Regions from separate parts of the Pseudomonas sp. 05L36 genome, predicted to be linked through region 2. Evidence: riboswitches for the same ligand, from Rfam matches in the RefSeq annotation. Region 2 holds a riboswitch; the other holds the start of a gene.
What was found. Region 2 has a riboswitch for cobalamin ahead of cobO (cob(I)yrinic acid a,c-diamide adenosyltransferase). Riboswitches for the same ligand answer to the same signal wherever they lie in the genome.
Positions count from the first base shown of each region.

Region 1: it holds a riboswitch for cobalamin, as region 2 does, so the genes downstream of both, cobW (cobalamin biosynthesis protein CobW) here and cobO (cob(I)yrinic acid a,c-diamide adenosyltransferase) in region 2, are expected to answer to the same signal.

Region 1 is NZ_JBFTOU010000017.1:33,660-40,159, reverse strand. Features, by position in the region: gene nfuA (Fe-S biogenesis protein NfuA) at 1-433, shown strand, start outside; gene cobM (precorrin-4 C(11)-methyltransferase) at 591-1,337, opposite strand; gene AC1DKH_RS18590 (cobalamin biosynthesis protein) at 1,423-1,836, opposite strand; gene AC1DKH_RS18585 (CbtA family protein) at 1,833-2,540, opposite strand; gene AC1DKH_RS18580 (CbtB domain-containing protein) at 2,552-2,743, opposite strand; cobalamin riboswitch at 2,865-3,089, opposite strand; cobalamin riboswitch at 3,287-3,499, shown strand; gene cobW (cobalamin biosynthesis protein CobW) at 3,603-4,673, shown strand; gene cobN (cobaltochelatase subunit CobN) at 4,677-6,500, shown strand, end outside.
Region 2 is NZ_JBFTOU010000009.1:241,197-247,696, forward strand. Features, by position in the region: gene cobD (threonine-phosphate decarboxylase CobD) at 1-904, opposite strand, end outside; gene cbiB (adenosylcobinamide-phosphate synthase CbiB) at 897-1,805, opposite strand; gene bluB (5,6-dimethylbenzimidazole synthase) at 1,802-2,452, opposite strand; gene AC1DKH_RS13195 (cobyrinate a,c-diamide synthase) at 2,449-3,786, opposite strand; gene cobO (cob(I)yrinic acid a,c-diamide adenosyltransferase) at 3,783-4,394, opposite strand; cobalamin riboswitch at 4,477-4,709, opposite strand; gene AC1DKH_RS13205 (hypothetical protein) at 4,864-5,448, shown strand; gene AC1DKH_RS13210 (PQQ-dependent sugar dehydrogenase) at 5,515-6,500, shown strand, end outside.

The sequences.
Region 1 (6,500 bases), on a different contig from region 2:
AGAAAAACCCGAAGACACCGCGCTGGGGCTCAAAAGCTTCACCGCGTACATCGACCACTTCAGCGAAGCCTTCCTGGACGATGCGGTTGTCGACTACGCCACCGACCGCATGGGCGGCCAGCTGACCATCAAGGCGCCAAACGCCAAAGTACCGATGGTCAATGCCGACAGCCCGGTCAACGAGCGCATCAACTACTACCTGCAAACCGAGATCAACCCGGGGCTGGCCAGCCACGGCGGTCAGGTCAGCCTGATCGACGTGGTCGAAGACGGCATCGCCGTCCTGCAGTTCGGCGGTGGTTGCCAGGGCTGCGGCCAGGCCGACGTGACGCTGAAGGAAGGCATCGAGCGCACTTTGCTCGAGCGCATCCCGGAGCTCAAAGGCGTTCGCGACGTGACCGACCACACGCAGAAAGAAAACGCCTATTACTAAGGTGTTCGCTGCGAAACGAAAAAACGGCGCACCGTGAGCGCCGTTTTTTTATGGGTGAAATTTACTGACGCCATCGCGAGCAAGTCGGATCGCCGCACCGTCGCTCCCACAGTTGACCGCATTTCAATGTGGGAGCGAGCTTGCTCGCGATGGGGCCCTACGGGCGATACAAATGAGCATGCCCCGCGCGATACAGCGATGACTCGCTGAAGTGGTCGCTGCCCAGCACCCGACCCACCAGAATCAACGCCGTACGGCGAAAGCCCTTGGCTTCAACCTTTCCGGCAATATCCTCGAGTGTTCCCATCACCCAATCCTGATCCGGCCAGCTCGCGCGGTGGACCACCGCAATCGGGCAATCGGCGCCGTAATGGGGCAGCAGTTCCTCAACGATCTTCGCCAGGTGATTGACCCCCAAGTGAATCGCCATGGTCGCGCCGTGTTGCGCGAGGCTGGAGAACTCCTCTCCGGGTGGCATAGTGGTCTTGTCGGCGTAGCGCGTCAGAATCACGCTCTGCGAAACGTCCGGCAGCGTCAGCTCCGCACCCAAAAGCGCAGCGCAAGCGGCTGTGGCCGTCACGCCAGGTACGATTTCGAACGCAATTCCCAACTCGCGCAGATAGCGAATCTGTTCGCCAATGGCGCCATAAAGACTCGGATCGCCGGAGTGCACCCGGGCAACATCCTGACCGTTGGCGTGGGCGGTCCTGATCAGGTCGATGATCTGTTCCAGGTGCAGTTCGGCGCTGTTGACCACCTGTTCGGCACAGTGACCTTCCAGTACGGCGGCCGGTACCAGGGAACCGGCATAAATGATCACCGGACAACTGCGAATCAGCCGCTGGCCCTTGACGGTAATCAGTTCGGGGTCGCCGGGACCTGCGCCAATGAAGTAGACGGTCATCGTCGGTTCCTGTGGGGAAAAAAGGGGCTGAACAGGGCTTCAGATGAAGAGTGTTCATGATCAACGGTGGGGATTATCGGGTTTTTTATGCCGCGCCGGCCAATGCCAGGGTTGCCTGGGCGTATTTTTGTCGTGGAATCAGCAGTTTTGCCGGGGCCTGGGCGAGTTGTTCCGCCAGGGCCAGTGCGGCGCTTTCCGCCACGCCGTAGCAACCGGTGCGTTCAAACGCTATTTGCGATTGATGACTGAGTTGCGGTTCATAAGCGGCCAGTTGTTCACTGCTGAAATACATCAATTCCAGGCCAAGCTGTTGGGCCAGTTCGATTAGCGCAGGTTCGTCACGCTTGGAGTCGATGCTGGCCAGGGCCTTGATTTCATGACGAGCAATCTGGTGCGCCTCCAGTGCCTGATCGAGCAGCGCCAGCAACGTGCTGACGGGGCAGCCGCGCTGGCAGCCCAGGCCGACCACCAGGGTCGGCGCTGTGCTGATATCCGTCATGCGTGGTATTGACCATCGCTTTTGCGACGGAACAACCAGGCGCTGATCAGGCCCAGGGCCAGCCAGAACGCCACGTTGGTCAGTTGCGAAGCGATTTTGAACTGGGCTTCCAGTGCCTCCGGAGCGAGCATCGAATGCACTTCCGGTTGCGGCGCGCCAATCACATGGGGGACGGCGAGAATCGCTGCGCCGAGGACTTTCATCAGCCAGTGACGGCTGAATACGATCAGGGCGATACCGACGGCAGTGGAAGCAGCGGTGCCAATCCACCACAGTTGCCGTTGTGCCAGATCGGCGGCGGCAGTGCCGGGCAATTCAGGTGGCAGGCCGAGCGTCGGCGCGAGCACGAACGTCGCATAACCGGCCAGGCCCCAGAGCAGGCCCTGGGAGGTTTTGGTCGGCGCACGCAAGGTGTACAGGCCGGCGAGCATCAGGGCGAAACCGACCGCTACCACCAGGTTGCCGCCGGTGGTCGACAGCACGCGCTGCCAGCCGTCTTCCGGCTCCCAGGCTTGCGCATCGTGAGTGTGGGCAGCCATCGCACCGTCGGCGTGTTCATGCATTTCAACAGCGGCCGGCTCGGATTTTTCGTAGGTCTCGGCCTGCAAAATCAGCGGAGCGACCCAGAAGCTTTGCAGCAGGGTCAGCAACAGGGCGGCCAGCAACCCGGTGAAACCTGCGGTTTGCGCAATACGCTTGATCATGACGACAGCTCTCAATGGCACGGGAACGCGGAGCTGTGACGGGTATCGTGGGCGGCGTTGTGCACCGCTTCGATGTGCGAGAAACCGGCAAAATACACAAGGCAGGCGCCAAGGATCGACGCGCAGACGGCGACGGTCAGACGTTGGGTCAGGGTTGAGGTGGTGCTCGCGGATGTGTGTTCGGCGCTGCTGATGATCGACATGGCGTTTCCCTCTGGTCTGTCAGCGGGGATTAAGAGCGCATGCAAAAAACCGCACGACCAGGCGCGCAAGGTTTCAAACAGCGCCCGCCCACCGCGGGTTTGTTGGTTCAGTGACCGTACTGGTCACTTTGTGTTGCGGGCCGGTCTCCGGGCTCACGAGGGGCAAAGGCTTGGCCTGAACCTGAAAGCATCACCTTCCCATGCCGTATTGGCACAGTGGATCTGACGCTTCGCTCGCTTACCGTTGCGGGGGCAGCACCGGACTGACATGGCTTTAGAGTAAAGCACATGATTCACCGGTTTCCCGTTTCACCCTGTGAAGGGCACCCGTAACAAGGTGCGTAGGAGAGCATGGGCAGGGGTTGGGCGTCAATTGGCAAGGGTTCTCACTTGAAGCTGAATGATGCCCGGCTCTTTGTAGGAGCTGCCGAAGGCTGCGATCTTTTGATTTTGCTTTTTAAAAACAAGATCAAAAGATCGCAGCCTTCGGCAGCTCCTACAGGGGAGGGCGCGCGTAGCGATTGACCCGCCCCAATACCATGCGTAGCCTTGCGCTTTCGAGGTTCTTCGGCGTTTGTCGAAGCTAAGAAGGGAACGCGGTCGATGCCGCGGCTGCCCCCGCAACTGTGAACGGTGATGTTCGTTGCCACGCCACTGCTGACTCAATCCATGAGGCCGGCGGGAAGGCGCAGCGAATGCCAGGCTCTAGGCCGGCACACCGTCAGCCAGGAGACCTGCCTCGTCACAGATTCTCACTTTCAACCGGGCGGGGTGATCCGGTGGCGAACTCTTCAGGCACGCGCGCCCGCGTTGCCGGTCGTCGTCCCGTATGCCCGCCACCTTAGCCATAGGGCATCCGATGAAAACACTGGCCAAACTCCCCGTCACCATCGTCACCGGCTTTCTCGGCTCGGGTAAAACCACGCTGCTGCGGCACATGCTCGACAACGCCCAGGGTCGCCGCATCGCGGTGATCGTCAACGAATTCGGTGAGTTGGGTATTGATGGCGAAATCCTCAAGCAATGCTCCATCGGTTGCACCGAAGAAGAAGCCAACGGCCGTGTCTATGAGCTGGCCAACGGCTGCCTGTGCTGCACCGTCCAGGAAGAATTCTTCCCGGTGATGCGCGAACTGGTGGCCCGTCGCGGCGATCTCGACCATATCCTCATCGAAACCTCGGGCCTGGCCCTGCCCAAGCCGCTGGTGCAAGCCTTCCAGTGGCCGGAAATCCGCAGCGCCTGCACGGTGGATGCGGTAATCACCGTGGTCGACAGCCCGGCCGTGGCCGCCGGCACCTTCGCCGCGTTCCCGGATCAGGTCGACGTCCAGCGCAAACTCGACCCGAACCTGGACCACGAATCGCCGCTGCACGAACTGTTCGCCGACCAACTGGCCAGCGCCGATCTGGTGATTCTCAACAAAGCCGACCTGATCAACCCGGCGGACCTGGCCCGCGTGCGCCTGGAAGTCGCCGAGGAATTGCCGCCAGCGGTGAAAATCATTGAAGCCAGCAGCGGTCGCCTGCCGCTGGACGTGCTGATCGGCCTGGGTGCCGGCTCCGAAGAACACATCGACAGTCGTCACAGCCACCACGACCATCATCACGATGGTGACGATGATCATGACGACCACGATCACGACGCCTTCGATTCGATCTCCATCGAACTGCCGCAAGCCGACGAAAGCTTGCTGCTGGATGCGCTGACCCAATTGGTGGTCCAGCACGGCATCCTGCGGGTCAAGGGTTTTGCCGCGATCCCGAACAAACCGATGCGCCTGCTGATCCAGGGCGTGGGCACGCGTTTCGACAAGCACTTCGACCGCCAGTGGGGCGCCGAAGAAGCACGCGTAACCCGCCTGGTGCTGATCGGCCAGGAACTGGACGCCGCCGTGCTCGAAGCGCAATTGCGCGCCGCGCTCAGCGTGTAAGCCATGCACCTGCTCAGGACCCAACCCGGCGGTTTCGTGTCGGATGACAACATTGCCGACCTTGGACAAACCCCTGCCGAGCTGGTGGTCCTGTGTAGCGGCGATTCCAGCCTGGCGCTGCTCGCCGAAGCGGCGCAGCAATTGCCCGACGATTACCCGAGCGTGCGCCTGGCCAACCCGATGCTGGTGCAGAACCATGCCTCGGTCGATTTGTACGTCGATGAAGTGCTGCGTCACGCCAGGGTGATCCTGATTTCACTGCACGGCGGCATCGCCTATTGGCGTTACGGCATCGAGCGCCTGGTCGAACTGTCGCAGCGCGGCGTGCAGGTGATTCTGGTGCCGGGCGATGATCGTCCGGACCCGGAGCTCAGTGACCTGAGCACCGTCGGTGCCGAGGATCGCGACCGGCTCTGGCAGTTTCTGCGTCAGGGTGGCATGGGTAACGCCCTGGATTTCTTCCGCTGTCTGGCCAACCGCTGGCTGGCGCGTGATTACACCTGGGGCGAGCCGCAAACCCTGCCGCGCACGGCGATTTACCATCCGCACCAACATTCTGCCGCACTGAGCGACTGGCAAGCCGACTGGCACGCCGATCAACCGGTGGCGGCGGTGCTGTTTTACCGCTCGCATTTGCAGGCGGCGAACACCGCTTTCATTGATGTTTTTTGCCAGCGTTTACAGGCGGCGGGGTTGAATCCATTGCCGATTGCGCTGGCCAGTCTTAAAGAGCCAGCTTGCCTTTCCATGGTCGAGGACTGGCTGGACGAGGCCAGCGTCTCGGTGATCCTGAACACCACCGGTTTCGCCCAGTCCAGTCCCGAAGCGCCGCACCTGCGGCCGTTCCGTCGCGATATTCCGGTGATCCAGGCGATTTGCGCCCAGGACAACGAGCCGGGTTGGCGTGCCAGTGAACAAGGGCTTGGCCCTCGCGACCTGGCGATGCACATCGCCTTGCCGGAACTGGACGGGCGTATCATCAGCCGTCCGATCAGCTTCAAGGACCTGGCGTGGCGCAGTGAGCGCAGTCAGTCGGATGTGGTCTGCTATCGGCCACAACCGGAACGCATGGATTTCGTTGCCGAACTGGCGCGGCGCTGGGTCGATCTGGCGCGGGTGCCAAATGCAGAAAAACGCATTGCCCTGATTCTTGCCAATTACCCGACCCGCGACGGGCGCATCGGTAATGGCGTCGGCCTCGACACCCCGGCCGCCGCGCTGAATATCCTGCGGGCGCTGCATGCCGAAGGTTATCCATTACCGGTTGAGTTACCGGACAGCGGCACCGCGCTGATCCAGCAGTTGCTGGGTGGCGTCAGCAACGATCTCGAGACCCTCGACCTGCGTCCGTGCCAGCAAAGCCTGGGCATGGATGATTATCTGGCGATGTTCAATGCACTGCCCGAAGCCAACCGCGCGGCGGTGCTCGAACGTTGGGGCGCGCCGGAGAGCGACCCGATGTGCCGCAGCGGACGGATGATGATCGCCGGCCTGCGCTTGGGCCTGACCTTCGTCGGCATTCAACCGGCGCGGGGTTATCAGGTCGACCCGAGCGCGGTGTATCACGACCCGGACCTGGTCCCGCCCCACGGCTACCTGGCGTTCTACTTCTGGCTGCGTAACACCTACGGCGCCCACGGCGTGATCCACGTCGGCAAGCACGGCAACCTCGAATGGCTGCCAGGCAAAGGCGTGGGGCTCTCGGAAAATTGCTGGCCGGATGCACTGCTCGGGCCGCTGCCGAACATCTATCCGTTCATCGTCAATGACCCGGGCGAGGGCGCCCAGGCCAAGCGGCGCACCCAGGCGGTGATCATCGATCACTTG
Region 2 (6,500 bases):
TGTTGTGCGTGAACAATCGCAGGAGAATGCCGCGCCGGGCCATGAACTCATGCAGCTCTTCGGCGCGCTCGGTGATCAGCCACTGGAACAGCGCACAACCGCCCTGAGGCTGGAACCCCTGTTGTTCCAGCAACGACGCAAGGCGCTCGCTGGCCTCATCCGCGCGCACCCGTTGCCGCGTCTGCCCTTCGGTATCGCGCAGGCAGGCCTGGCCCACTACCCGGGTTGCCCCGCTCACGGCCCACGGCCCCACTTGTTCAGCCAGCAACTTGAGCAACTTGCGCTCGGCCAGCACAAACCCCAGGCGCACTCCGGCCAGGCCGAAAAACTTCCCGAAGGAGCGCAGGACGATCAACCCGACTTGATGGGCATACGGAGCCAGGCTCAGATGCGGCGTGTTATCCATGAACGCTTCGTCCACCACCAGCCAGCCACCGCGCTGGGCCAGCCGCGCGTGCCAGTCGAGGAGGCGACTGGGCGTCAGACTCAAGCCTGTGGGGTTATTCGGATTGACCACCACCAGCACATCGAAACTGTCGATAAAGAAGTCGACTTCGTGCACCAGCACTTCACGCACGATGTAGCCGTTACGACGCCACGCTTCAGCGTGCTCGGCATAACACGGCGACAGCACGCCGACCTTGCCCGCCCGACGCAATCGCGGCAGCAGCTGGATTGCCATTTGCGAGCCGGCCACCGGCAATGCCTGCAAGGTGCCGTAGTAATCACAGGCGGCGTGCTCCAGACCATCGTCCGCTTCCGGCAAACGGGCCCAGGCCCGCAGCGGAATATCCGGCACAGGAAACGGCCAGGGCGCAAGGCCCGTGGACAGATCCAGCCAGTCGGCTTCATCTATGCCGTATTCGAGCGCCGCCTTGCGCAATCGCCCCCCGTGTTCAAGCATAAAGTTCGGCCCCCAGGCAGAGAATCAGCAACCATAACCATACCCCGCGCTGGACCAATTGCCAGCCCCGGTCAATGGAGTCGGCATCCGCCGGCACGCCTTCGCCCAACTGCGGACGCTGATGCAGTTCGCCGTGATAAATCGCCGCCCCGCCCAATTCGACGCCAAGGGCACCCGCCCCTGCCGCCATCACCGGGCCGGCGTTCGGGCTGTCCCAGGTCGGGCCCTGGGTGCGCCAGCATTTCAACGCCAGCCGGGTTTTGCCCAGCAGCGCGTAAGTCAGTGCCACCAGGCGCGCAGGAATGTAATTGAGCACGTCGTCGACCTTCGCCGCCGCCCAGCCGAACCGTTCGAAGCGCTCATTGCGATAACCCCACATCGCATCCAGCGTATTGCTCAGGCGATAGAGCACCACGCCCGGCGCACCCGCCACGGCAAACCAGAACAACGCCGCGAACACTGCGTCGCTGCCGTTTTCCAGTACCGACTCGGTAGCGGCACGGGCGACTTCGGTTTTATCCAGATCACTGGTTTTACGGCTGACCAGATAACTCACACGTTTGCGCGCTTCATCAAGATCATCGCCGCGCAATGCCTTGGCCACAGGCGTGACGTGCTCACCGAGGCTGCGCATGCCGAGGGCGCAATAGAGCGCGAGAATCTCGATGATCCAGCCGACATAAGGCGCCCAGGACAATGCCGTGACCAACAGCGTCAGCGGCAACACGGCGATCACCCACGCGGTGACGCCATGACTGCGCCAGCCGCGACCGCCGCCATTGAAGCGTTGCTCGATGCGGTCGGCAAAACGGCCGAACGCCACCAGCGGATGCCAGCGTTTGGGTTCGCCCAGCAGCGCATCCAGCGCAACCGCAGCGACACTCAACAACGCCACACTCATTGACTCACTCCCCAATAGTTTTCATACAGCAATTCATGTAGCGGACGCGCCTGCGCCCAGCCTTCGAGCACCAGCATCGGTGCCGGATAGAATTCCTTCACCGGCCCAAGGCACAGCACCGCCAGCGGTTTGGCTCCCGGTGGCAACCTCAACAGGTCCGCCAGTGCCTGTGGTTCGAACAGCGACACCCAGCCCATGCCCAGCCCTTCGGCGCGGGATGCCAGCCACAGGTTCTGGATCGCACAGGACAGCGAGGCCATGTCCATTTCCGGCAAGGTGCGGCGGCCGAAGATATGCTGCTCGCGGTCGTCCATCAGTGCGGCGACCAGTACCTCGGCGCAATCGTTGATGCCTTCCACCTTGAGCTTCATGAACTCGTCGCTGCGCTCGCCGAGGGCTTCGGCGGTGCGGACGCGTTCTTCTTCCACCAGGGCCTGGATTCGCCCGCGCAAGGCGCGATCGCTGATGCGGATGAAGCGCCAGGGCTGCATCAGGCCGACACTCGGTGCCTGATGTGCGGCCTCGAGCAGGCGCAGCAGCAATTCGGGCTCGACGGTGCCGCCGCTGAAGTGGCGCATGTCGCGCCGTTCGGCGATGGCGCGATAGACCGCTGCGCGTTCGGCTTCGGAAAATGCGTTGTCCGTCATGGACTCTTCGCGAGCAGGCTCGCTCCCACAGGGTTTTGCTCAGGCGCAAACAATGCGGCAATCGCCGAGGGATTGGACGGGAAATAAAAGTGCACGTAAGAGGCGGTCATCCGCCCTTCACGGTAGACCGCCTCCGCTCCGCGTCCGCCGTTAGGGCTCAAGCCACGGGCAATCGGCGCCAGTTCAGTGGTGGTCAGCGAATGGTGATAGGTGTGCCCGCGCAGCGAACCTTCCGGCAATTCCACCGCTTGCAACGCCAGCGCGGCCAGACGCTTTTGCATGACCGCATCACCGGCCAGCAAGCCAACCAGTTCGGCGCGAGTGCCCTCGACATCGGTCAGGGAATCGAGCAGATACAGCATGCCGCCACACTCGGCGAGCAACGGTTTGCCTGCCCGGTGGTGGGCACGGATCGCGTCGAGCATCGCGGTGTTTTGCGCCAACCCAACATGGTGCAGTTCCGGGTAACCACCGGGCAGATACAGGCTGTCCGCCTCCGGCAACGCACTGTCGCGGATCGGCGAGAAGAACGACAACTCGGCGCCCATCGCCCGCAGCAGATCCAGGCTCGCGCCGTAGGTGAACGCAAAGGCTTCATCGCGGGCGACGGCAATGCGCACACCGGCCAGCAGCGGTTCGGCTGCAATGACATCAGGGGCGGCGAACTCGACCGCCGGCGGCAGCGCAACCTCGCAACTACTGGCCAGTGCATCGGCGGCCGCATCGAGGCGCAGGTCGAGATCGTTCAGCTCACTGGCCTGCACCAGCCCCAGGTGCCGGCTCGGCAATTCGATCCCGGTTTCCCGGGACAGCGCGCCGTACCAGCGCAAACCTTCAGTCAGGCTGCCTTCGAGCAGTTGCGCGTGGCGCAGCGTACCGACACGATTGGCCAGCACCCCGGCGAACGGCAAGTCCGGCTGATAACGCGCCAGCCCCAGGGCCAGGGCGCCAAAGGTCTGGGCCATGGCAGTGCCATCGATCACACCCAGCACCGGTACACCGAAATGCCGTGCCAGATCGGCGCTCGACGGCGTACCGTCGAACAGCCCCATGACACCTTCGATCAGGATCAGGTCGGCTTCAGCAGCGGCTTCCCACAGCAGCCGGCGACTTTCTTGCTCACCAACCATCCACATGTCCAGCTGATACACCGGCGCACCGCTGGCGCGCTCGAGGATCATCGGGTCGAGAAAGTCGGGGCCGCACTTGAACACGCGAACCTTGCGCCCCTGATTGCGATGCAATCGGGCCAGCGCCGCGGTGACGGTGGTCTTGCCCTGGCCGGAAGCCGGCGCGGCAATCAGTACCGCCGGACAGAGTCGAGGCTGATTCACAATTCGACGCCTTTCTGCGCTTTGATCCCGGCTTGAAAGGCGTGTTTGATCACACCCATTTCGGTGACGGTGTCGGCCATCTCGATCATTTCCGGCTTCGCTGCACGACCGGTGACCACCACATGTTGCATCGGCGGCCGGGCCTGCAAGTCGCTGAGCACCTGATCGAGATCGAGGTAGCCGTGCTTGAGAGCGATGTTCAGCTCATCCAGCACCACCAGACCGATGGACGGATCGCGCAGCAGTTGCTGCGACACCGCCCAGGCGGCTTCGGCGGCGGCGATGTCGCGCTGGCGGTCCTGGGTTTCCCAGGTAAAGCCTTCGCCCATCACATGAAAGTGCACCTGCTCGGGAAAGCGCCGGAAGAACAGCTCTTCGCCGGTGCTGTTGCGGCCCTTGATGAACTGCACCACGCCGCATTGCATGTCGTGCCCCATGGCGCGGGCAAGCATGCCGAAGGCCGAACTGCTCTTGCCCTTGCCGTTGCCGGTCAACACCAGCAGCAGGCCGCATTCGTTCGGGGAATTGGCGATGCGCTCGTCGATCACGGCTTTTTTGCGCTGCATGCGCGCCAGGTGGCGTTCGTCACGATCGGGGGTATCAGTCATGGGGGAGCTCTCCGTTGAGGCAGGAATAACGGCGGGCAGGCACAAGAATAGAAGGCAAAAAGCCTGGCATCGCCCACCGTGATGCCGCTGGATGAATCAGGCCGGTCTCCGGGCTCATGAGTGGCGCGAGGCCAGACTGTGCGCCTTCCCGCATCGAATCGACACAGTGGCATCAGACACAGTTTTCACTCATTTACCGTTGCGGGGGCAGCGCCGGAATTGCGGGCCTTCGACCAACAGAAGGATTCACTCACCGGCTTCCCTGTTTCACTCTGTCGACCCAAGCCACAGAGCACCTGAAACAAGCCGCGAAGGTTAGAGGGTTGGGGGTGGAGCGTCAATTAAAGCCGGGAGGCGATCGACCGAATATCTGCCATCAATCAATAAACTGACGTCAATCTTGTGCCACGCCCAAAGCAGTGATATCAAAGAGCCACAATCCCCACAACACAATAACAAGGGTGAGCCCATGCAAGGCATGATCATCAGCAATCCAAAGCTGGAATTCCTGCGCCCGGTGCTCGAGCGCTGGTTCGAATGCATCGACCGCTATAACGCCGTCCGCGGTGATGGCGACACACCGTACTGGCACGACGAAAAAGCCAATCTCGGACTGCTGTCTGCCGCCGCCTGGATGGCCGGGATGGTCACGCTGCAACAGACGCCAACCCGCAAACAGACCGAAGAAGGCGAGCGCAACAGCCGTGCCGACCTGTTCCTCGCCTCGCCGGAAACCCGCGCCTATATCCAGACCAGCCAGCGCTGGCCACGGGTCAACAGCCTCAACCTGACTCAGGCCCTGCTCGACATCGCCAGCGATGCGAAGCGACTGAGCCACGCCAGCGACCTGAAACTCGGCTGCCTGTTCGTCGCCCCGCAAAAAGCCCAGCAAGGCGCCACACCGGAAGAACTCCAGGACATGGTCGACGACCTGCAAAAGGAACACACCTGCGCGGTCGCCTGGTATTTCCCATACGCCTATCGCAAATTGCGCAACGAAGCCGGCAACTATCACCCCGGCATTGCGGTGCTGTTCAAGGAAGCACGTGGCTAAGGGTTGAACCATCGGACGACAACGCATCTCTATGATTAGAACAAGGCATTCATAGGGAACACCAGCATGCGCAAGCCCCCGCTCGTTCTCGTTATCGCGCTCTGCGGAGGGCTCGCCGCTTGTGGCGAGACCTCCCGCCTGCAAGTCTCCGACGGCACCGGTCCATCGCCACAATTGCCGGAACCGAACAAAACCCTGATCCCGACCCTGAACATCGCCCCGGCCATCGGTTGGCCGCAGGGTGCGAAGCCCATCGCCGCCAATGGCACCCAAGTGACCGCTTTTGCCGAAGACCTGGATCACCCGCGCTGGCTTTATGTGCTGCCCAATGGCGATGTGCTGGTGGCGGAAACCGCCGCACCACCCAAACCCGAAGACGGCAATGGCATTCGCGGCTGGGTCATGAAGAAAGTCATGGGGCGTGCCGGCTCTACCGTGCCCAGCCCGAACCGCATCACGTTGCTGCGGGACAAGGATCACGATGGCATCGCGGAAACCCGCACGGTGTTTCTGCAAAACCTCAATTCCCCTTTCGGCATGACGCTGGTCGGCAACGACCTGTACGTGGCCGACACTGACAGCCTGCTGCGATTCCATTATGAAAACGGCGATACGCAGATCAAGTCACCAGCCATCAAGGTGATCGACCTGCCGGGCGGCCCGCTGAACCACCACTGGACCAAAAACGTCATCGCCAGCAAGGACGGCAGCAAGCTCTACGTCAGCGTGGGTTCCAACAGCAACGTCGCCGAAAACGGCATGGACAAGGAAGAAGGTCGCGCAGCGATCTGGGAAGTGGACCGTGCCACCGGCCGGCACCGGATCTTCGCCTCCGGCCTGCGCAACCCCAACGGCATGGCCTGGGAACCGCACAGTGGCGCACTGTGGACCGCGGTCAACGAGCGGGATGAAATCGGCGGTGATCTGGTACCGGACTACATCACCTCGGTGAAAGACGGCGCGTTCTATGGCTGGCCGTTCAGTTACTACGGCCAGCATGTCGATGTTCGTGTCGAGCCGCAGAACCCGGACCTGGTGGCCAAGGCCATTGC